Regions from separate parts of the Serratia sp. FDAARGOS_506 genome, predicted to be linked through region 1. Evidence: predicted binding sites of a transcription regulator. Region 1 holds the regulator's gene; each other region holds the start of a gene.

Region 1 (7,413 bases):
TGTTCTACGGGCTGCAGTCGATCCTGTCGTTAGTGCCGAGCGACGGCAGCGGCAAGATTGCCACGCTGGACGCCAGCGATGCGCCGCGCTTCCAGTATCGCGGCATTTTCCTCGACGTGGCGCGCAACTTCCATAAGAAGGACGCGGTGCTGCGCCTGCTGGATCAGATGGCGGCCTACAAGCTCAACAAATTCCACTTCCACCTGAGCGATGACGAAGGCTGGCGCATCGAGATCCCCGGTTTGCCTGAGCTGACGGAAGTCGGCGGCCAGCGCTGCCACGATTTGAGCGAAACCACCTGCCTGCTGCCTCAGTACGGCCAAGGGCCGGACGTCTACGGCGGCTTCTTCAGCCGTCAGGACTATATCGACATCATCAAATACGCCCAGGCGCGCCAGATTGAGGTGATCCCGGAGATCGACATGCCGGCGCACGCCCGCGCCGCGGTGGTCTCGATGGAAGCGCGCTATAAAAAGCTGCATGCCGCCGGGAAAGAGCAGGAGGCCAACGAATTCCGCCTGGTGGATCCGACCGATACCTCCAACACCACCTCCGTGCAGTTCTTTAACCGCCAGAGCTATCTGAACCCGTGCCTGGACTCTTCCCAGCGCTTTGTCGACAAGGTAATCGGCGAGATCGCGCAGATGCATAAAGAGGCCGGTCAGCCGATCAAGACCTGGCACTTCGGCGGCGACGAAGCGAAAAACATTCGCCTGGGCGCCGGCTACACCGACAAGGCGAAACCGGAGCCGGGCAAAGGCATCATCGATCAGAGCAACGAAGACAAGCCGTGGGCCAAGTCGCAGGTGTGCCAGACGATGATCAAAGAAGGCAAGGTGGCCGACATGGAGCACCTGCCGAGCTACTTCGGCCAAGAGGTCAGCAAGCTGGTGAAGGCGCACGGCATCGACAGAATGCAGGCCTGGCAGGATGGTCTGAAAGACGCCGAGAACGCGAAGGCGTTCGCCACCTCGCGCGTGGGCGTCAACTTCTGGGATACCCTGTACTGGGGCGGTTTCGATAGCGTCAATGACTGGGCCAACAAAGGGTATGAAGTGGTGGTTTCCAACCCGGACTACGTCTATATGGACTTCCCGTACGAGGTGAACCCGGACGAGCGCGGTTACTACTGGGGCACCCGCTTCAGCGACGAGCGCAAAGTGTTCAGCTTCGCGCCGGATAACATGCCGCAGAACGCGGAAACCTCGGTCGACCGCGACGGCAACCACTTCAACGCCAAGAGCGACAAGCCGTGGCCGGGCGCCTACGGGCTGTCCGCTCAGCTGTGGAGCGAAACCCAGCGCACCGATCCGCAGATGGAATACATGATTTTCCCACGCGCGCTGTCGGTGGCTGAACGCGCCTGGCACCGCGCCGGTTGGGAGCAGGACTATCGCGCCGGCCGCGAATACAAAGGCGGGGAAACCCACTTTGTCGATACCAAGACGCTGGAGAAAGACTGGCTGCGCTTCGCCAATATCCTGGGGCAGCGTGAACTGGCCAAGCTGGACAAAGGCGGCGTCGCTTACCGTCTGCCGGTGCCGGGCGCACGCGTAGCGGGCGGCAAGCTGGAGGCGAATATCGCCCTGCCAGGGTTGGGCATCGAGTACTCCACCGACGGCGGTAAGCAGTGGCAACATTATGACGCCAAGGCCAAGCCGACGGTCTCGGGTGACGTTCAGGTGCGTTCGGTCAGCCCGGACGGCAAGCGCTACAGCCGCGCCGAGAAGGTCTAAGCTCGGTGCAATGGCCTGCTGCCCTGGCGGCGGCCGTATAACGAAGGGGGAATGCGTTCGCCCGCGCGTGTCGGCGTAGGGCGGACGTTGAAGTGAGAGGAGTACGTGGAGTCGCTGTGCCGCTGCAATTGTGATATTTCATGACATGATTTTCCCCGGCTTGTCCGGGGATTTTTTTGCCCGTTGCACGGCGGGCATAAAAAAACCGCCTCGGTGTGAGGCGGTTTTTCATAGCCGGTCAGGCTTATTTCTTGTCGTGCAGCGTTTCGTCTTCGCGGCAGTCACCGGTTTCACAGTGACCGTACAGATACAGGCTGTGGTTGGTGAGCTTGATGCCGTGTTGCTTGGCGATATCACGCTGGCGCACTTCGATGGATTCGTCGCTGAATTCGATCACTTTGCCACAGTCCAGGCAAATCAGGTGATCGTGGTGATGCTGTTGGGTCAGCTCGAACACGGACTTGCCGCCTTCGAAATTGTGACGTGTCACAATGCCCGCATCGTCAAACTGGTTCAGTACGCGATAAACCGTTGCCAACCCGATCTCTTCGCCCATATCAATCAGTTTTTTGTACAAATCTTCCGCACTGACGTGATGGCATTCCGGATTTTGCAGTACTTCCAGGATTTTGAGTCGCGGAAGCGTGACTTTTAAGCCGGCCTTCTTCAATGCGATGTTGTTGTCGGTCATGCGAATTCAGTCCTGTTACTATGCTAATCAAGTTGAGGCGTACTCGCCTGTGGCATCGGTCGGCACAAAGAGTTAATGCGTCTCATTATAGAACCGGTTGTACTAAATGGAAACCGCCGGTTGTTAACAAAGATATAATTGCACTATTGCATGTTTTGCATGCAACGCCTTGATGGGTGGGATAAACCGATATCTCAGTCTACCGTGACGGGGTGGGAAGTTACAAATCTGTAGCTTCTATCGCAGCAATCCCTGCTGCCGATGACGGCCCTGTGGGCACACTATGCACTTTACAGGGCCTTTGTTCAACCTTTCGCCAGTGCCGGGGTTTAGCCGACGATATCGGCCAGGCTCAGCTCTTCGACGATCTGTTTGACCCAGGCGTCCACGCGCTCGTTGGTCAGCTCAGGCTGACGGTCTTCGTCGATCGCCAGACCGATGAAGTGGTTGTCGTCCGCCAGGCCTTTGGAGGCCTCGAAGTGGTAGCCTTTGGTCGGCCAGTGGCCCACGATGGCCGCGCCGCGCGGTTCGATGATGTCGCGGATGGTACCCATCGCGTCACAGAAGTATTCCGCGTAGTCTTCCTGGTCGCCGCAGCCGAACAGCGCCACCAGTTTGCCGTTGAAGTCGACTTCTTCCAGCGTCGGGAAGAAATCATCCCAGTCACACTGCGCTTCACCGTAGTACCAGGTCGGGATACCTAGCAGCAGGATATCGAACCCTTCCAGGTCTTCTTTGCTGCTTTTAGCGATGTCATGCACTTCAGAGACGTCGTCGCCAAACTGTTTCTGGAGAATTTTCTGGATCATTTTGGCAATGTTTTCGGTATTGCCAGTGTCGCTGCCAAAGAAAATGCCTACAGTAGCCATATCGCGTATAACCTTTAAATTCAAGTAATTGCATTACTCGACGCCGGCACTGCCGCCGCTGACGCCGATTAAAATGATGCCATGGCAAGAGCCTTTCGCCTCCGGGGCGGGCGCCGACAGGCGCAGTCTCTTACCGGTAAATGCGTATCATGCCAGAAAGTGGCGCCGGGGTTTTATCGCATTTATGCGATGCCGGAGAATGAAGAAAAGCGTGGTCGATCCGGCGTTGTCCTTAACGCCGCGCCGCGCGTGCGGCCGAAGAGATCAATGTTCCGGCTGTTCTTCCGCCAGTTGCGCCAACAGCATCTGCTCGATGAGTTCGCTGCGGCTGATGTTGCGCTGTTCCGCCAGTTTGTTCAGGGCGTCCACCGCATCCGCGTTGATTTTCAGCTCTACGCGCCGCAATCCACGCACTTTATCGCGCCGTAACTGATTGCGCTTGTTGATTCTAAGCTGTTCATCGCGGGAAAGCGGGTTGGTTTTCGGGCGCCCCGGACGGCGTTCATCTGCGAACAGATCCAGCGTCGTGCGATCCGTTTGTTCTTTTGCCATAGGTAGCGGTACTGCAAGGGAGTTTGCATCAAAAAGCGCTCGCACGCTTCCGGAGGCATCGGTTAACACACTTCGGGCCAATAAACCCTAACCCAAATTTACCCCCGAACCGGCGTTCGCGAACGCGCTGGCGCGGCGGCAAAATTATAGCGCGCCATATTACCCCAGCAGATGGAGCGACGACAATGCCTAACTGCGGGGCAAACGCGCTAAGCCGTTATCTTTAGCGCGTTTTTTCGCCAGGTGAGCGCGTTTTTCAGGCTTCGTCGAGGAAACGGTGAATGGCGCGCAGCACCGCTTCCGGTTTTTCGGCGTGCACCCAATGGCCGGTGCCGGCGACGACGTGTGCGCGGGCCTGCGGGAACTGGCGGGCGATGTCCGCCCGGTAGCTGTCCTGCACGTACGGCGACAGGCCGCCGCGAATGAACAGGGTCGGGTGCGGCCAGGCCGGTATTTCCTGCCAGCCGGTGATGTCTTCGTAGCGTTCGATCAGCACCGGCAGGTTGAAGCGCCACTCGCCGTTGTGGAAGGACTTCAGCAGGAACTGGATCACGCCTTCTTCCTGCAGGTACTCGCGCATCAGCTGAGCGGCCGCCTGGCGTTGGGTGATGCCGGCCGCACTGACGGCCTTCAGCGCGGCGAAGATCTCGTCGTGGCGGCGGGCCTGGTAATCCACCGGCGCGACGTCGATAACGATCAGCCTGGCGACGCGCTCGGGCGCGATGGCGGTCAGCGCCATCGCCGCTTTGCCGCCCATCGAATGGCCGATGACGATCGCTTTCTCCAGCTGCAGTTCGTCGAGCAGCGCCAGCAGGTCCTGCGCCATGGCGGGATAGTTCATGTCGTCGGCACGCGGGGAGAGGCCGTGGTTGCGCAGATCGACTTTGATCACGCTGTGCTGTTTATGCAGATCGCGCGCCAGCACGCCCAGGTTGTCCAGATTGCCGAACAGCCCGTGGATCAGCAGCACCGGCAGCGCGTCTGACTCGGTGGCCAGCAGTTGATAATGTAATTTCATGGCGAAGTTCATGCTGAGAGAGATTCAGATTAGGGTATCATGATTGAATCGCACGATGAATCATGCGGAATTTTCGCGGCGCGGGCTTGGCAGCGCCGGCTATAGGTATTAGTCTGCATTTTCCGTCCGGAGGCACATTGTTGTGTTCGCCCCAGCGCTTTTAACCTTATAATCCCATGGCTTGAATGCAGGATCTGGCTTCAGGTTCTAAGTAGAAAAAACAGTATTGGATAAAGATGAAAACTATTGAAGTCGACGAAGAGCTTTACCGTTATATTGCCAGCCACACGCAACACATCGGTGAAAGCGCGTCCGATATTTTACGCCGCATGTTGAAATTCACCGCAGGGCAACCGGTGCGCGCGTTGCCTGCTGCCAGTGCGCCGCAGTCCGTCGAGCTGGAAAAAACGGCGCCGGCACAGCGTCCGCGCGATCGCGTGCGCGCCATGCGTGAGCTGCTGCTGTCGGATGAATATGCCGAGCAGAACAAAGCGGTCAACCGTTTCATGCTGGTGCTGTCCACGCTGTATACCCTCGATGCCGCCGGTTTCGCCGCCGCCACCGATGCGTTGACCGGCCGTACCCGCACCTATTTTGCCGGCGATCAGCAGACCCTGCTGGCCAACGGCACGCATACCAAGCCGAAGCATGTACCGGGCACCCCTTACTGGGTGATCACCAATACCAATACCGGCCGCAAACGCAGCATGATCGAACACATCATGCAGGCCATGCAGTTCCCGGCGGAACTGATCGAGAAAGTTTGCGGTACCGTCTAATTTAGCGAACAGCCCGTCATGATGGCCGTGCGCGACGTATTTGCCCGGCCACCGACAGGGATGAGGGAGATATGTCGATGGCGAATAATCCACGTGCCGGGCAGCCCGCCCGCCAAAGCGATCTGATCAACGTAGCCCAGCTGACGTCGCAGTACTATGTGCTGCAACCGGAAGCCGGCAATTCCGCACATGCGGTGAAGTTTGGCACCTCCGGCCACCGCGGCAGCGCGCAGCGCCACAGCTTCAACGAAGCGCACATCCTCGCCATCGCTCAGGCGATCGCCGAAGTTCGTCATCAGCAGGGCACTACCGGCCCGTGCTACGTGGGCAAAGATACCCATGCGCTGTCCGAGCCGGCCTTCATTTCCGTGCTGGAAGTGTTGACCGCCAACGGCGTCGATGTGATCGTGCAGGAAAACAACGGCTTCACGCCAACGCCGGCGGTATCGCACGCCATTCTGTGCCACAACCGCCGCGGCGGCGCGCAGGCCGACGGCATCGTCATTACGCCGTCCCATAACCCACCGGAAGACGGCGGCATCAAGTACAACCCGCCGAACGGCGGCCCGGCTGACACCAACCTGACGTCGGTGATCGAAAAGCGTGCCAACGAACTGCTGGCGCAACAGCTGAAAGGCGTTCAGCGTCAGTCGCTGGATAAAGCCTGGAACAGCGGCCACTTGCACGCCAAAGATCTGGTGCAGCCTTATGTTGAAGGTCTGGTTGAGGTGGTCGATATGCCGGCCATCCAACGCGCCGGCCTGAAGCTGGGCGTGGATCCGCTCGGCGGTTCCGGCATCGCCTATTGGCAGCGCGTGGCGGAGCACTACAACCTGGATCTGACGCTGGTGAACGATTCCATCGATCAGACCTTCCGCTTTATGCACCTGGACCACGACGGCATCATCCGCATGGACTGCTCGTCCGAGTCGGCGATGGCCGGCCTGCTGGCGCTGCGCGACAAATTCGATCTGGCGTTCGCCAACGATCCGGATTACGACCGCCACGGCATCGTCACGCCGAAGGGCCTGATGAACCCGAACCACTATCTGGCGGTAGCCATCAACTACCTGTTCCAGCATCGCCCGCAGTGGGGTGCCGATGTCGCGGTAGGTAAAACGCTGGTGTCCAGCGCGATGATCGATCGCGTGGTGGCTGACCTGGGCCGCAAGCTGGTGGAAGTGCCGGTCGGCTTCAAGTGGTTCGTGGACGGCCTGTTCGACGGCAGCCTGGGCTTCGGCGGCGAAGAGAGCGCCGGGGCCTCGTTCCTGCGCTTCAACGGCCAGCCTTGGTCGACGGACAAAGACGGCATCATCATGTGCCTGCTGGCGGCTGAAATCACTGCGGTAACCGGTGAGAATCCGCAGCATCACTATGACGATCTGGCCAAGCGCTTCGGTGCGCCAAGCTACAACCGCATCCAGGCGCCGGCGACTGCGGCGCAAAAAGCGGCGCTGTCCAAGCTGTCGCCGGAGATGGTCAAGGCCAATACCCTGGCAGGCGATCCGATCACCGCACGTCTGACCGCGGCACCGGGCAACGGCGCGTCGATTGGCGGCCTGAAAGTGATGACCGACAACGGCTGGTTCGCGGCCCGTCCTTCCGGTACCGAAGAGGCTTACAAGATCTACTGCGAGAGTTTCCTCGGGGCGGAACACCGCGAGAAGATTGAGCACGAAGCGGTCGAGATCGTCAGCGAAGTGCTGGCTTCCGCCAAGTAATCATTTTTCCTGATTGATGAAAGCGCTGTTTTTACAGCGCTTTTTTT
Region 2 (7,413 bases), 2.3 Mb from region 1:
GTGGTGAATTGAGAGAATAAGAAGAAGGGGAAGTGAGTGCGGCAGAAACGAAAAAAGCGCCAAAAGGCGCTTTTTTCTGAATTGGTGGGTCGTGCAGGATTGATTCGGCCCGTGGCCTCACCCTGCGGGCAACGCTGCGCGTTGTCGTATCGCTGCGCGATGCTCGAACCTCTACGGTTCTTCATCCTGCACGACTCGGTAAACTATGCCTGCGAGAAGATGAAGTCAGAGTTGGGTGGCACAGAAACGAAAAAAGCGCCAAAAGGCGCTTTTCTCTGAATTGGTGGGTCGTGCAGGATTGATTCGGCCCGTGGCCTCACCCTGCGGGCAACGCTGCGCGTTGTCGTATCGCTGCGCGATGCTCGAACCTCTACGGTTCTTCATCCTGCACGACTCGGTAAACTATGCCTGCGAGAAGATGAAGTCAGAGTTGGGTGGCACAGAAACGAAAAAAGCGCCAAAAGGCGCTTTTCTCTGAATTGGTGGGTCGTGCAGGATTCGAACCTGCGACCAATTGATTAAAAGTCAACTGCTCTACCAACTGAGCTAACGACCCGCAGAAGTGGTGGGTGATGACGGGCTCGAACCGCCGACCCCCTCCGTGTAAAGGAGATGCTCTACCAACTGAGCTAATCACCCACTTCAGGACTTCCAGGTACTGCTAAACGAGAGAATGATGGTGGGTGATGACGGGCTCGAACCGCCGACCCCCTCCGTGTAAAGGAGATGCTCTACCAACTGAGCTAATCACCCTCATTCGTTCTCATTTTTACTCAACAAGATGGTGGGCGATGACGGGCTCGAACCGCCGACCCCCTCCGTGTAAAGGAGATGCTCTACCAACTGAGCTAATCGCCCCGTCTTGTTGGAGTCGCATTATAGGGATAGTTCAAAGTGAGTCAACGGTTTTTAAAATGATTTCAATCGTTCGCCGCAAATTTAGGCAGGGCGCGATAATTATCGCCAGCGGCGCCGATTCTTTGCGCAACGCTATGCGAAACTCGCCGCAAAACGCGCGAAATCGACCGGCGCAATATCGTGTCGGCGTTGAGGAATTAGCGCGTGGTGATACAATGTCGTCCACTCTTTTTTCAATTCCGAGCAATCGTCGGCAACCGCCGACACGCGTTGCGTAATAAGGCAGTGAACCCAATGAAAATCAAAACCCGTTTTGCACCGAGCCCGACCGGCTATCTTCACGTCGGCGGCGCGCGTACCGCACTTTACTCCTGGTTGTTCAGCCGCCATGCGGGCGGTGAGTTCGTTCTGCGTATCGAAGATACCGATCTGGAACGCTCCACCCAGGACGCGATCGACGCAATTATGGATGGCATGAACTGGTTGAACCTGGATTGGGATGAAGGCCCGTATTTCCAGACCAAGCGTTTCGATCGTTACAACGCGGTCATCGACGAGATGCTGGAGCAGGGCACGGCCTATAAATGCTATTGCTCCAAGGAACGTCTGGAAGCGCTGCGCGAGAAGCAGATGGAAAACGGCGAGAAGCCGCGTTACGACGGCCACTGCCGCGACAGCCAGTGCAGCCACACCGACGACGAGCCGCACGTGGTGCGCTTCCGCAACCCGCAGGAAGGCTCGGTGATCTTCGACGACAAAATTCGCGGCCCGATCGAATTCAGCAACCAGGAGCTGGACGATCTGATCATCCGCCGCACCGACGGTTCGCCAACTTATAACTTCTGCGTCGTCGTCGATGACTGGGATATGGAAATCACCCATGTGATCCGCGGCGAAGACCACATCAACAACACCCCGCGCCAGATCAACATTCTCAAAGCGCTGGGCGCGCCGGTGCCGGAATACGCGCACGTGTCGATGATCCTCGGTGACGACGGTAAAAAGCTGTCCAAGCGTCACGGCGCCGTGGGCGTTATGCAGTACCGCGAAGACGGCTATCTGCCGCAGGCGCTGCTGAACTACCTGGTGCGCCTGGGCTGGTCCCACGGCGATCAGGAGATCTTCTCCATCGACGAGATGAAAGAGTTCTTCACGCTGGAAGCGATCAACAAATCCGCCAGCGCGTTCAATACCGAGAAGCTGCAGTGGCTGAACCACCACTACATCAACCATATGCCGGCGGAAGAAGTGGCGGTGCACCTGGCATGGCACGTTGAGCAGCTCGGCCTTGAAACCCGCAACGGCCCGGAACTGAAAGACATCGTCAAGCTGCTGGGCGAGCGTTGCAAAACGCTGAAAGAGATGGCGGAGTCCTGCCGTTACTTCTACGAAGACTTCAGCGAGTTCGACGCCGACGCGGCCAAGAAGCACCTGCGCCCGGTGGCGCGTCAGCCGTTGGAAGCGGTGCGCGCCAAGCTGGCCGCCATCACCGTCTGGACGCCGGAAAACGTGCACGACGCCATTCAGGGCACGGCGGATGAGCTGGGCGTCGGCATGGGTAAAGTCGGCATGCCGCTGCGCGTTGCGGTGACCGGCGCCGGCCAGTCGCCGGGCATGGACGTGACCGTGCATGCGATCGGCCAGAAGCGTTCGCTGCAGCGCATCGACATGGCGCTGGCTTACATCGCCGAGCGCGAAGCGCAAGCCTGATTCGCTGGTACGCCATAAAAAAAAAGCCCCGTGGAGCGATCCCGGGGCTTTTTTCATGGCGGTGCGTCAGGCTTGCTCGCTAGCCGGCAGCCCCGGGCGGTAGGCGAGGAAATACATCAGCCCGACAAAGCCGGCGCCCCCCAGCGCGTTGCCGAGAAATACCGCGACGAAATTGGGCAGATACTGCTCCCAGCCCATGCCGCCGGCAAAGATGGCCGCCGGGATGATGAACATATTCGCCACCACGTGCTGGAAGCCGATGGCGACAAAAGCCATGACCGGGAACCACATGCCGATCACTTTGCCCGGCACATCCTTGCTGGCGAAGGCTAACCACACCGCCAGGCAGACCAGCCAATTGCAGCCGACGCCGGAAATGAAGGCGTGCAGGAAGTCCGCATCCACTTTGGCCTGCGCGATCGCCAGCGTCTTATGCAAGAACGCGCCTTCGGTCAGGCCCAGCAAATGGCCGAAGAAGTAGGCGACGGCCAGGCTGCCGGCCAGGTTGGCCAGGGTGACCCAAAACCAATTGCGTAGCACGGCGATGGCGGGGATTTCACGGGCAAACCAGGCCATCGGCAAGGTCATCATGTTGCCGGTCAGCAGTTCTCCACCGGCCAGAATGGTCAGGATCAAACCGATAGGAAAGACCGCGGCACCCAACAGGGCGCCGAAAGAGCCCCATTCGGCCGGCAGGGTGCCGATGACGTGAATATCCAGCAGAAAGCCGGTGGCAATAAAAGCGCCGGCGAGAAAGCCCAGAATCAACAGATTAGCGAGAGGGGCGCGGCTTTTGTTTACCCCGGCCTGAACGGCGAGGGCGGCGATTTCTTTTGGTGAATGCAAAGACATGACGGACTCGGTTTATAGTAATGAAGTTTATGGCGCGGGCAGTCTATGCCGCTCGGGAGTCCGACTCAAGCGCATTTCACTAACATTCCATTAATTAAAAATCAACGTGATATGCAGGGTCTTTTGCCATTTTGAGATGTAGCGCGCAAAATGGATGAACTCTGCACAAAGTGATGATTTTTTGGCGCCAAACATGCTGATTTGGCGGCTTTTTCAACGCTTGATTCAGGAATTCAATTTAGCCGTTGACAGCTTTGAGCGGGTTTCATATTATGCGCCCCGTTCACAGCACAAAGTGATTGTGGAACGGGGCTATAGCTCAGCTGGGAGAGCGCTTGCATGGCATGCAAGAGGTCGACGGTTCGATCCCGTCTAGCTCCACCAACCTTCTTCTCAGAAAGGTTGGGGAATACCGTAACGCCGGTCAAAGCGTACCACTTTTGTGGGGCTATAGCTCAGCTGGGAGAGCGCTTGCATGGCATGCAAGAGGTCGACGGTTCGATCCCGTCTAGCTCCACCACCATTTAAAAAGCCGACCTTAGGGTCGGCTTTTTGCTTTGCGTCATTTCATCTTCGCCGAATGCCGGCCAACAAAAAAGGCGCCCGCAGGCGCCTTGGTATCGCAGTGGGTTCGAGGCTTAGCCCAGCACCAGGCCTGCGATGGAAGCGGACAGGATGCTGACCAGCGTAGAGCCGTACACCAGCTTCAGGCCAAAGCGCGACACCACGTTGCCCTGGTGTTCGTTCAGACCCTTGATCGCGCCGGCCACGATGCCGATGGAAGAGAAGTTGGCGAAGGAGACCAGGAACACCGACAGGATCCCCAGGCTGCGCGGCGACAGTTCGGCAGACACTTTCTGCAGCTCCATCATTGCCACGAACTCGTTGGAAACCAGCTTGGTGGCCATGATGCTGCCGACCTGCAGGGCTTCGTGCTTAGGAATACCCATGATCCAGGCGAACGGATAGAAGAAGTAGCCGAGGATTTCCTGGAAGCTCAAGCCGAAGATGGCGCTGAACACACCGTTGAGCGCGGCGATCAGGGCGATGAAGCCGATCAGCATCGCGGCAACGATAATCGCTACCTTGAAACCAGCCAGGATGTATTCACCCAGCATTTCGAAGAAGCTCTGGCCTTCGTGCAGGTTGCCGAGGTGCAGCTCTTCTTCTTTATTGGTGTCGTACGGGTTGACCAGCGACAGCACGATAAAGGTGCTGAACATGTTCAAGACCAGCGCCGCCACCACGAACTTGGCGTCCAGCATGGTCATGTAAGCGCCGACGATGGACATGGAAACCGTAGACATCGCGGTCGCCGCCATGGTGTACATGCGCTTTTCCGACATCTTGCCCAGGATATCCTTGTAGGCGATGAAGTTTTCGGATTGGCCCAGGATCAGCGAGCTGACGGCGTTGAACGACTCCAGCTTGCCCATGCCGTTCACTTTCGACAGCACGGTACCGATAATGCGGATGATGAACGGCAGCACTTTGATGTACTGCAGAATACCGATCAGCGCCGAAATGAAGACGATCGGGCACAGCACCTTCAGGAAGAAGAACGCCAGGCCTTTGTCGCCCATGCCGCCGAATACGAAATCAGTCCCTTGTCCCGCAAACCCGAGCAGTTTGTCAAACAGCGCGGCAAATCCTTTTACGAAGCCCAAACCCGCTTCCGAATGCAGGAAAAAGTAGGCCAGCAGTACTTCGATAACCAGTAATTGAATAACATAGCGAATGCGGATGCTTTTGCGATCGCGGCACACCAACAGGGCCAGGATCGCCACCACCACTATCGCCAACGCAAAGTGCGCAATATGGGACATGTTTGCTCCAAATTTGAGGCAGGCTGAATTTCGGCTGTCATTTTATGTAACGCTACGTTTAAAAACGAGACTTCTATTGCAAATATGGAAAATCATAGCGGGAATTCTCCTAAAGTGTTGCGCAAAAGCATAAAAAATCAAGATGTTAAAGCAGCAATAGGAAATTCGTATTCTTGTGCTAACCTGTCTTTCAGGGGTATTGCAGCCAAAATCCCATCAGAAAAGCACGGAAATCGGCAAGCTCCGCGCTCAACCCTTCGATAAAACCGTTAATGTTGGCTATTACAGAGATAAGTTTTACCGCTCTAAATGCGCTTGATAATTATTATCATTTATATAGAGTGGAGATAAACGTAATTTCAGTAAGGGTTCAACATATGCTGAACAGTCGCGTGGTTGAAACCACCTCTGGGCGCTCCGCCAGAAAAATCAAACTCTCGCTGATGGGGCCTGCCTTCATCGCCGCTATCGGCTATATCGATCCCGGTAACTTCGCCACCAATATCCAGGCCGGCGCCTCGTTCGGCTACAGCCTGCTGTGGGTGGTGGTTTGGGCTAACGTGATGGCGATGCTGATCCAGCTTTTGTCTGCCAAGCTGGGCATCGCCACCGGGAAAAACCTGGCCGAGCATATTCGCGATCGCTTTCCGCGGCCGGCGGTGTGGGCCTATTGGGTGCAGGCGGAGATCATCGCCATGGCGACCGATCTGGCCGAGTTTATCGGCGCGGCGATCGGCTTCAAGCTGCTGCTCGGCGTTTCCCTGTTGCAGGGCGCAGTGCTGACCGGCATCGCCACCTTTTTAATCTTGATGCTGCAAAAGCGCGGGCAAAAGCCGCTGGAGCTGGTGATTGGCGGCCTGCTGCTGTTCGTCGCTGCCGCTTATATCGTCGAGCTGGCGTTCTCCCAGCCGCAGGTCGCGCCGCTGCTGAAGGGCATGGCGCTGCCCGATCTGCCTAACGGCGATGCGGTATTTCTGGCCGCCGGGGTATTGGGCGCCACCATCATGCCGCATGTGATCTACCTGCATTCGTCGCTCACCCAAATCGGCGGCGAGCACGACAAGGCGGAACGCTATGCCGCCACCAAAGTCGATGTCGCCGTGGCCATGACCATTGCCGGTTTCGTTAACCTGGCGATGATGGCCACCGCCGCCGCCGCGTTTCATTTCAGCGGCCACAGCGGCATCGCCGATCTTGACGTGGCTTACCTGACGCTGCAACCGCTGCTCGGGCAAGCCGCTGCCACCGTGTTTGGCCTGAGCCTGGTGGCCGCCGGCCTCTCCTCTACCGTGGTGGGCACGCTGGCGGGGCAGGTGGTGATGCAAGGGTTCGTGCATTTCCATATCCCGCTGTGGCTGCGGCGCGCGGTGACCATGCTGCCGTCGTTTATCGTCATCATGCTGGGGATGGATGCGACGCGCATTCTGGTGCTGAGCCAGGTGCTGCTCAGCTTCGGCATTGCGCTGGCGCTGGTGCCGCTGCTGGCTTTCACCGGCAATCGGGCGCTGATGGGGGAGATGGTCAACGGTCCAGTGGTACAAAACCTGGGCAAGCTCATCGTGCTGGTGGTGGTGGGATTGAACGGCTATCTGCTGATCGGCAGCGTGATGTAGGCAAAACAGCGCGGGCCGGCATGGTGCCGGCCCGTCGTCGTTAATCGCGGTCGTCATCGCCGTGGCGGCGCCAGCGATCGCGATCATGATCGTGGTGGTGTTTTTTCTCTTTCTTCCAGTAATGCTTGTCGCAACGGTGGTCACACTTGTAATAACGGCCATCGCGCGAGTAGTAATATTTGCGCCAATAGTCGCGGTCGCGCCAGCGATAGCCGTCCCAGTAATAGCCACGCGGGCTGCGGTCGCCGAGATAGCGGCCCTGATGGCCTTGCCACCAGTCGCGATCGCGCCAGTCGTAACCGTCCCAGTAACGGCCGCGATTGTCCTGATCGCCGATGCGCAATGAAACGCCCGGCATCAGATCGATGCTGAGCCCTTCGGCGTGAGCCTGCTGTGCGGCGGGCAGCGCCGTCGCCGCCAAGATGGCGGCCAAGAACAGAGGTTTAAACATGACTTCTCCTTTCCGCTTGCGCGGCCTGGCCGTTGATCACTTTATGAAGCGCGTTCATCAGTTTAAAAAGCGGCCTTATCGTTATTTTTGCTGCAATATCGGC
Region 3 (7,413 bases), 730 kb from region 1:
GAACGCAATGCCGGCCTGACGCTGCTGCGCCAGATCCACTGGCAGACTGGCGAAGAGAAGCGCATCGCCTTCGACGATCCGACTTACACCACCTGGCTGGCGTACAACCCGGATCCGGAAACCGCGCTGCTGCGCTACGGCTATTCGTCGATGACCACCCCGACCACGCTGTATGAGCTGAACATGGACAGCGGCGAGCGGACGATGCTCAAACAGCAGGAAGTGAAGAACTTCACGCCGGAAAACTACCGCAGCGAGCGGGTGTGGGTGAAGGCGCGCGATGGCGTCGAGGTGCCGGTTTCGCTGGTGTATCGCCAGGACTGCTTCCAGCGCGGCGCCAACCCGCTGATGGTGTACGGCTACGGTTCTTACGGCAGCAGCATGGATCCGGCGTTCAGCGCCAGCCGCCTGAGCCTGCTGGATCGCGGTTTCGTGTTCGCGCTGGCGCACATTCGCGGCGGCGGCGAGCTGGGGCAGCTGTGGTATGAAGACGGCAAACTGTTCAACAAGCAGAACACCTTCAACGACTTTATCGATGTGACCGAAACGTTGATCGCCCAGGGATACGGCGACGGCAAGCGGGTGTTCGCCATGGGCGGCAGCGCCGGCGGTTTGCTGATGGGCGCGGTGATCAACCAGGCGCCGCAGTTGTTCCACGGCGTGGTGGCACAGGTGCCGTTCGTCGACGTGGTGACCACCATGCTGGATGAGTCCATCCCGCTGACCACCGGCGAATACGACGAGTGGGGCAACCCGAACGAACAGGCCTATTACGACTACATCAAGCAGTACAGCCCGTACGATCAGGTGAAGGCGCAGGCATACCCGCATCTGCTGGTGACCACCGGCCTGCACGATTCGCAGGTGCAATATTGGGAGCCGGCCAAATGGGTGGCCAAACTGCGCGAGCTGAAAACCGACGATCGTCAGCTGCTGCTGTATACGGACATGGATGCCGGCCACGGCGGCAAGTCCGGGCGCTTCAAGGCCTATGAGGATATTGCGCTGGAGTACGCTTTCATTCTGGCGCTGGCAGAGTAACGGCGAACGGCGGGCGGCCTGTGCCGCCCGTTGTGTTAGCCAATCAGATAGTATTTCAGCGTGTGTTTCATGTCCGGGCTCAGATCGTCGATGGATTTCAGCATCCAGCGCAGATAGCCGGGATCTTCCTGGGCGATGCGATCGATCTCCTGCCCGCGATACTTGCCGAACTTGAACTTCTTCAGCAGCACCGGCTGTTCGGTGATCTGCACCATTTGCTCCGGCGTCCAGCCCGAATCCTTGATGATGCGTTGCAGCAACGCAGCGGTGACGTAGCAGTCATACAGCGCGCGGTGCGGGTACAGCGTGGCGTCTGCCGGTAGCTGCACGTCCAGGTTCAGCGCGTAGCGCAGATATTGGTTGCCGTACTTGATGTCCGGATACAGCGTGCGCGCCAGCTTGAGGGTACAGATCCAGGCGCCGTTCATCTCCGGCAGCACGCCGCGATCGAAAGCGGCGTTGTGCGCCACGTAGTAGGGGCTGCCCTGATAGCGGCCGATCGCCACCGCGATGCGCGGTTTGCCTTCCACCATCTGTTCGGTGATGTGATGAATCGCCATCGCGTCGAGGCTGATGGGGCGATCCGGGCTGACCAGATCGCTCATCGGGTTGGTTAACTGACCGTCGAGCAGATCGAGGGAGGCCACTTCCACCACGCCGCCGTCCAGCCCGCAGGTCTCGGTATCTATTACGCGTAACGTCATGTTTTCCTCCGCGTTGCCGTCAGCCCTCAGCTTAACCGGCACAGGCGGCCGTGCCAACCGTCGGAAGTCTTGTCGGCGATGATCAGCCCTGGAGCGTCATCCGGCGCGGCAACCAGGAGCTCTCCCGTATGATTCCAGATGGCGCTGCGGCCAGCCGGGATCCAGCCACCGGTCGGTGCCGCATGGTTGGCCATCAGCGTGAGCATACCGTAACGCCGGGCATAGTCTGCCAGTGCGGCGCTGTCTTTCGCATAACCGGCTTCAGATACCAGTACGCCGGCGGCATAAATGTGCGCACCCGCCCGTGCGGCGGCGCTTGCGTGGTCGGGCTGCGAAGTATCGGCACAGATAGCCAGCGCGACGTTGTGGTGATGGAATTCCAGCAACGAGCCGCCATTACCGGGCGAGAAGTATTGTTGTTCCGCGCCGTGCAGATGCTGTTTGGTATAGGTAGTCAATGCGCCGTTGGGGTGAAAGATCAATGCGACGATATGCAATGCTGGGCCACTGCGCAAAGGCGCGCCGACGATGATCGTCATCTGCCGCGCATGCGCCGCTGCGCTGAGCGGCAGCAGGCGAGGATCGTCCTGAGTCAGCGCCAGCTCGGGGGCGCAGGCCAGCTCGTAGCCGCTCAGCGACAGCTCGGGAAAAACCAGCAACTGCACCTGCTGGTCTGCTGCCTGCGCAACAAATTCAAGGTGACGTTCAAGGTTACAGGCGATATCGGCCGCAGCAGTGGGGTATTGGGCGGCGGCAAGGGTGGGGCAGAACATCGGCCATCTCTCCTGTGAGGCAATAAAAAACCCGCCTAGGCGGGTTTAATGACGAATAGAAGGACGCTTACTCACCAGACGGATGCGCTTTTTTCGCGCGTTTCTCCGCACGTTTCTCGGCTGGGGTTTTCAACGGCTTTTTCTTCGCATTCTTTTTGCTATCCATTCCCTTACTCATGATGGCCTCTCGTTACCTATGATTGGGTGGCTTGCTCGGCCATTAACCGCCTAAAGCCAAGAGGATGCAAGTGGCAAAGTGCGGGTTTTGTTTAACTGGCTGTTTGTGCGTGAAATTTTGTTTTTGGATGACCGGGTGCTAATAATAAATATTATGTTATAATATTACACTTTTAAGTGTTGGGAGAGCGCAATGACAGTCATGACGTTACCGGATGCGCAGCAATTGCTGGCCATGCCGGATTCTGATTATATGAACTCTGTTCAACGGGCGTTTTTCCGCCAACTGTTGCAGGACGAGCGGCAAAAGCTGCTGCTGCACATCGATGAGCTGAAACAAGAGATCGACGGCGGCGAAGCGACGGGCGACGAGGCCGATAAGGCGGCGCGCGAAGAGGATCTGCGTCTGCTGTTCCGCCAGTTGGATCGCGAAAGCCGCCTGCTGCCGAAAATCGATGCGGCGCTGGCGCGGTTGCAAAACGGCGAATACGGCTACTGCCGGGAAACCGGCGAACCTATCGGGCTGGCGCGCCTGCTGCTGCGCCCGACGGCGGAACTGAGCATCGAGGCGAAAACCGCACAGGAGATGCGCGAGCCGCATATGCGCAAAGGTGGCTAATTGAGTCCCGCCGGGGGGCGAATGAGCCCCTCAACTGATTGGGCCTGTGGGTATTTTGCAGACAGGTCGTTGTGATTTTGAGCAAACGCGCGCCGAGTTCTCGGCGCGCGTTCGAGTTTTCGGGTTTTACCGTTGACCTGCCGGGCGGCTTCCGCTTTGATGAAAGCATGACTCACAGAGAGACGGAAAGCGCCATGGAACAATTACGAGGTTTGTACCCGCCGTTAGCGGCATACGACAGCGGTTGGCTGGACACTGGGGATGGCCACCGGATCTACTGGGAGCTGAGCGGCAACCCGAACGGTAAACCGGCGGTATTCATTCACGGCGGGCCGGGCGGCGGCATCTCCCCACATCATCGTCAGCTGTTCGATCCCGAGCGCTACAAGGTGCTGCTGTTCGATCAGCGCGGCTGTGGCCGCTCCCGTCCGCACGCCAGCCTGGACAACAACACCACCTGGCATTTGGTGGCCGATATCGAGCGGCTGCGCGAAATGGCCGGCGTCGATCAATGGCTGGTGTTCGGCGGTTCCTGGGGATCAACGCTGGCGCTCGCCTATGCGCAGACTCACCCGGAACGCGTTAGTGAAATGGTGCTGCGCGGCATCTTCACCCTGCGTAAACAGGAGCTGCATTGGTATTACCAGGACGGCGCTTCACGCTTCTTCCCGGATAAATGGGAGCGCGTGCTGTCCATTCTGTCGGAGGAAGAGCGTAAAGACGTGATCGCCGCCTACCGGCAGCGGCTGACTTCAGCCGATCCGCAGGTGCAGCTCGAAGCGGCCAAGTTGTGGAGCGTATGGGAAGGGGAGACGGTCACGCTGTTGCCGAGCCGCGAATCCGCTTCGTTCGGCGAGGATGATTTCGCACTGGCGTTCGCCCGCATTGAAAACCACTATTTCACCCATCTGGGCTTCCTGGAGAGCGATGACCAGCTGCTGCGCAACGTGCCGCTGATCCGCCATATTCCGGCGGTGATCGTCCATGGCCGCTATGACATGGCCTGCCAGGTGCAGAACGCCTGGGATCTGGCCAAGGCCTGGCCGGAAGCGGAATTGCATATCGTGGAAGGGGCGGGGCATTCCTATGACGAACCGGGCATCTTGCACCAGCTGATGATCGCCACCGACCGGTTCGCCGGCAAGTGACGTAAAAAACCCGCCGTAACGGCGGGTTTTTTGTTATTTGACCTTCGGCTCGTACGGCAGGCGCGAAAACCTGTGGGATTCCGCGCGGTAGTGCGCCACGCGCTCGCGAAAATAATCGCGCAGCGCTTCCGGCTGCTCACGCTCTACCACTTCCGGGATCACCGGCATGTTGTAGCGCTCTTTGTACGCCACGCCTGAGGCGGCGAGATCCACGTTCACCCGGTCCATCTCTTCTTTGGACAGCTCGGCCAGATTGTAACCCACGCTATGCTCCTTACTTACTTTGCCGCTTTGAACCTGCGCAGAAGGTAATCCACCCGGCGGCGCTTGGCAAGCCCGTTGCGCCGCTGCCGCGGGCGATATTTATCCGGGAGTAATGCAATCTATTTATTCTTTTAAATAAGAATGATTCGCTTTTTGATTAAAATAAAAGATGAAAATAATTATCATGTTAATTTACAATGCGGTGATGATATTTTAATTTATTGATATATATGGGTTTTATAATTAATGTGATTTGGGTGTAAATAAGGTGTTTTTATTCTTGCAACAGCAGGGCATAATGCGCGGAAATTAAATTCATGACCTGCAAAATAAAAGGAATCATTATGCTGACGCAAGAAATGACTCAAAAGCTGAATGAGCAACTGAATCTGGAGTTCTACTCCGCCAACCTGTACCTGCAGATGAGCGCATGGTGCAGCGATAAAGGCTTTGAAGGCGCCGCCGCATTTCTTAAAGAGCACTCTCAGGAAGAGATGCAGCATATGCAACGCCTGTTCGACTACCTGAGCGACACCGGCTCTCTGCCGCTGCTGGGCACCATCGCCGCGCCGCCGGTGACGTTCGAATCGCTGGCGGACGTGTTCCAGCAGACCTACGAACACGAACAGCTGATCACCCGCCAGATCAACGAACTGGCGCACGCCGCCATGACCGCACACGATTACTCCACCTTCAACTTCCTGCAGTGGTACGTGGCGGAGCAGCACGAAGAAGAGAAACTGTTCAAATCTGTGCTGGATAAGCTGGCGCTGGTGGGCACCAGCGGCAAAGGTTTGTTCTTCATCGACAAAGATCTGAAGAGAATGGGCGCGATGGGCCAGGGCGGCAACGGCCAGGCTTAATCCGCACCAGAGCATCGAAAAACCGCGCGCGGCCGAGCCTGACGCGCGGTTTTTTTTACCCTGCGTTTATCGCGGTTATGCGGCGATACGTGCTGCCGGATCGCAAAATGCCAGTGATGCGCTCGACTTGCCGCAGCGTGGTCGTTATGATTTACCGCGATACGCTACAGGGATGGTAGAGTCAAAACAGCGGGTTAGCCGATACAACCCGTTTTTCTGTTTACCCGTGGCGCAATCATTTGCGGTGGGTTGGGGCCGCTGATACATCGCCTTGGCTGTGGCCTTAACCCTTATGACCCTCTTTATACTGTTAAGGGATACCACTGTGATCGGTAAAATTCGTTCCTCCTGTCGCCTGCTTTCCACCGTTTTCGTCCTGTTCGTCGGCCTGTCTTCGCAGCAAGCGCTGGCGCACGCCCATCTGAAAGTGGAAACGCCGAAGGCCGACGCCAGCGTCAGCCCGGCGCCGAAAGCGCTGACTCTCAGCTTCTCCGAAGGCATCGAGCCGAACTTCAGCGGCGTGAAAATCACCGGCCCCGACAACGCCGTGGTGAAAACCGGCAAGCTGCAGCTCGATCCGAACAATAACACCCAGGTCAACGTGCCGATCGAAGGCGAGCTGAGCGCGGGCAAATACAACGTCAGCTGGCATGTGGTTTCGGTCGACGGGCATAAAACCAAAGGCCAGTACAGCTTCACCGTAAACTGATCGTGAGTCTGGCGACCCTGTTCGTTCTGTGTCGCTTGGTGCACTTTGCGGCGGTGATGCTGATGTTCGGCATCAGTCTGTTCACCGCCTTACTGTCACCGCAGCGCCTCTCCCCGATCCTCTGCCGCGATGTGCGCCCGCTGTTGCTTGCCGGCACCTGGATTGCCGGGCTTTCCGCCGTGGCGCTGCTGGCCATTCAGGCCGGGCAAATGGGCGACGGTTGGGAAGACGCCTGGCGGCTGGAGGTCTGGTGGGCGGTGCTGGGCACCACCTTCGGCGAGGTGTGGCGCTGGCATCTGGGCCTGTCGCTGCTGGCGATCCTGAGCCTGCTGCTGCCGGAAAGGCCGCGCGCGCAGGCGTTGGCGCTGTGTTCGGCGCTGTTGCTGGTCAGCCTGGCGTTCATCGGCCACGCGGCGATGCACGAAGGCACTCTGGGCGCGCTGCACCGCGCCAACCATGCGGTACACCTGCTGGCCGCTGGCTACTGGTTCGGCAGCCTGGCGCCGCTGCTGGTTTGCCTGCGCTACCTGCAACCGCCGCAGTGGCGCAGCGACGCTATCACCACGCTGATCCGTTTCTCGCGCTGGGGGCACCTGGCGGTGGCGGCGGTGATCGTCACCGGCATCGTCAACAGCCTGATCATTCTCGGCGGTTGGCCGCTCAACCTCGGCTCGCCTTATCAGCGCCTGCTGCTAATTAAAACCGCGCTGGTAGCGCTGATGGTGATGGTGGCGCTGGCCAATCGCTACGCCGTCGTGCCGGCAATGAGCCGCGTGCCGGCGCTGGCGCAGCGCGGCGTGGTGCTGGCCTGCTGGCTCGAAGTCGGGCTGGGGATGGCGGTGCTGCTGCTGGTCAGTTTATTTGCAACCTATGCGCCGGTTTGACATTTCGGCTTGCCGCAACCAGGCAAGCTGCGGGAAAATCGACGCGAATAGCAACCTTAAGGCTAACACATGAAATCGGTATTACTCGGCATTACGCTGCTGGCAACCGCGACCGGCGCGCTGGCGGCAGACAAACTGGTGAACATCACCAAACTGGAATACGGCAAACAGTGGGCGTTCACCAAGGAAGAAGTGACGCTGCAGTGCCGCAGCGGCGGCGCGTTGTTCGTG

Evidence for each region. The regulator Fur, encoded in region 1, represses iron uptake genes when iron is present. The targets are predictions, from matches to a motif close to ATAATAATGAGAACNACTATCAA.
Region 2: a site for Fur is predicted at 5,562-5,584, ahead of EGY12_RS00810 (Nramp family divalent metal transporter). Genes of this name have one in related genera too.
Region 3: a site for Fur is predicted at 4,896-4,918, ahead of ftnA (non-heme ferritin). Genes of this name have one in related genera too.

The regions. Positions count from the first base shown of each region.
Region 1 covers NZ_CP033831.1:2,641,790-2,649,202, forward strand. Annotated here, with positions in the region: gene EGY12_RS12825 (beta-N-acetylhexosaminidase) at 1-1,736, shown strand, start outside; gene fur (ferric iron uptake transcriptional regulator) at 1,981-2,427, opposite strand; gene fldA (flavodoxin FldA) at 2,757-3,296, opposite strand; gene ybfE (LexA regulated protein) at 3,561-3,848, opposite strand; gene ybfF (esterase) at 4,105-4,878, opposite strand; gene seqA (replication initiation negative regulator SeqA) at 5,103-5,645, shown strand; gene pgm (phosphoglucomutase (alpha-D-glucose-1,6-bisphosphate-dependent)) at 5,723-7,366, shown strand.
Region 2 covers NZ_CP033831.1:102,531-109,943, reverse strand. Annotated here, with positions in the region: RNA gene EGY12_RS00865 (RtT sRNA) at 83-206, opposite strand; RNA gene EGY12_RS00860 (RtT sRNA) at 282-405, opposite strand; tRNA gene EGY12_RS00855 (tRNA-Lys) at 481-556, opposite strand; tRNA gene EGY12_RS00850 (tRNA-Val) at 564-639, opposite strand; tRNA gene EGY12_RS00845 (tRNA-Val) at 678-753, opposite strand; tRNA gene EGY12_RS00840 (tRNA-Val) at 783-858, opposite strand; gene gltX (glutamate--tRNA ligase) at 1,153-2,568, shown strand; gene EGY12_RS00830 (formate/nitrite transporter family protein) at 2,635-3,420, opposite strand; tRNA gene EGY12_RS00825 (tRNA-Ala) at 3,729-3,804, shown strand; tRNA gene EGY12_RS00820 (tRNA-Ala) at 3,865-3,940, shown strand; gene EGY12_RS00815 (NupC/NupG family nucleoside CNT transporter) at 4,059-5,246, opposite strand; gene EGY12_RS00810 (Nramp family divalent metal transporter) at 5,624-6,859, shown strand; gene EGY12_RS00805 (DUF2502 domain-containing protein) at 6,900-7,310, opposite strand; gene EGY12_RS00800 (hypothetical protein) at 7,309-7,413, shown strand, end outside.
Region 3 covers NZ_CP033831.1:3,371,926-3,379,338, forward strand. Annotated here, with positions in the region: gene EGY12_RS16380 (S9 family peptidase) at 1-1,041, shown strand, start outside; gene exoX (exodeoxyribonuclease X) at 1,077-1,745, opposite strand; gene EGY12_RS16390 (carbon-nitrogen hydrolase family protein) at 1,772-2,518, opposite strand; gene dksA (RNA polymerase-binding protein DksA) at 2,889-3,314, shown strand; gene pip (prolyl aminopeptidase) at 3,509-4,462, shown strand; gene EGY12_RS16405 (DNA polymerase III subunit theta) at 4,496-4,726, opposite strand; gene ftnA (non-heme ferritin) at 5,071-5,589, shown strand; gene yobA (CopC domain-containing protein YobA) at 5,882-6,298, shown strand; gene copD (copper homeostasis membrane protein CopD) at 6,301-7,182, shown strand; gene EGY12_RS16425 (YebY family protein) at 7,252-7,413, shown strand, end outside.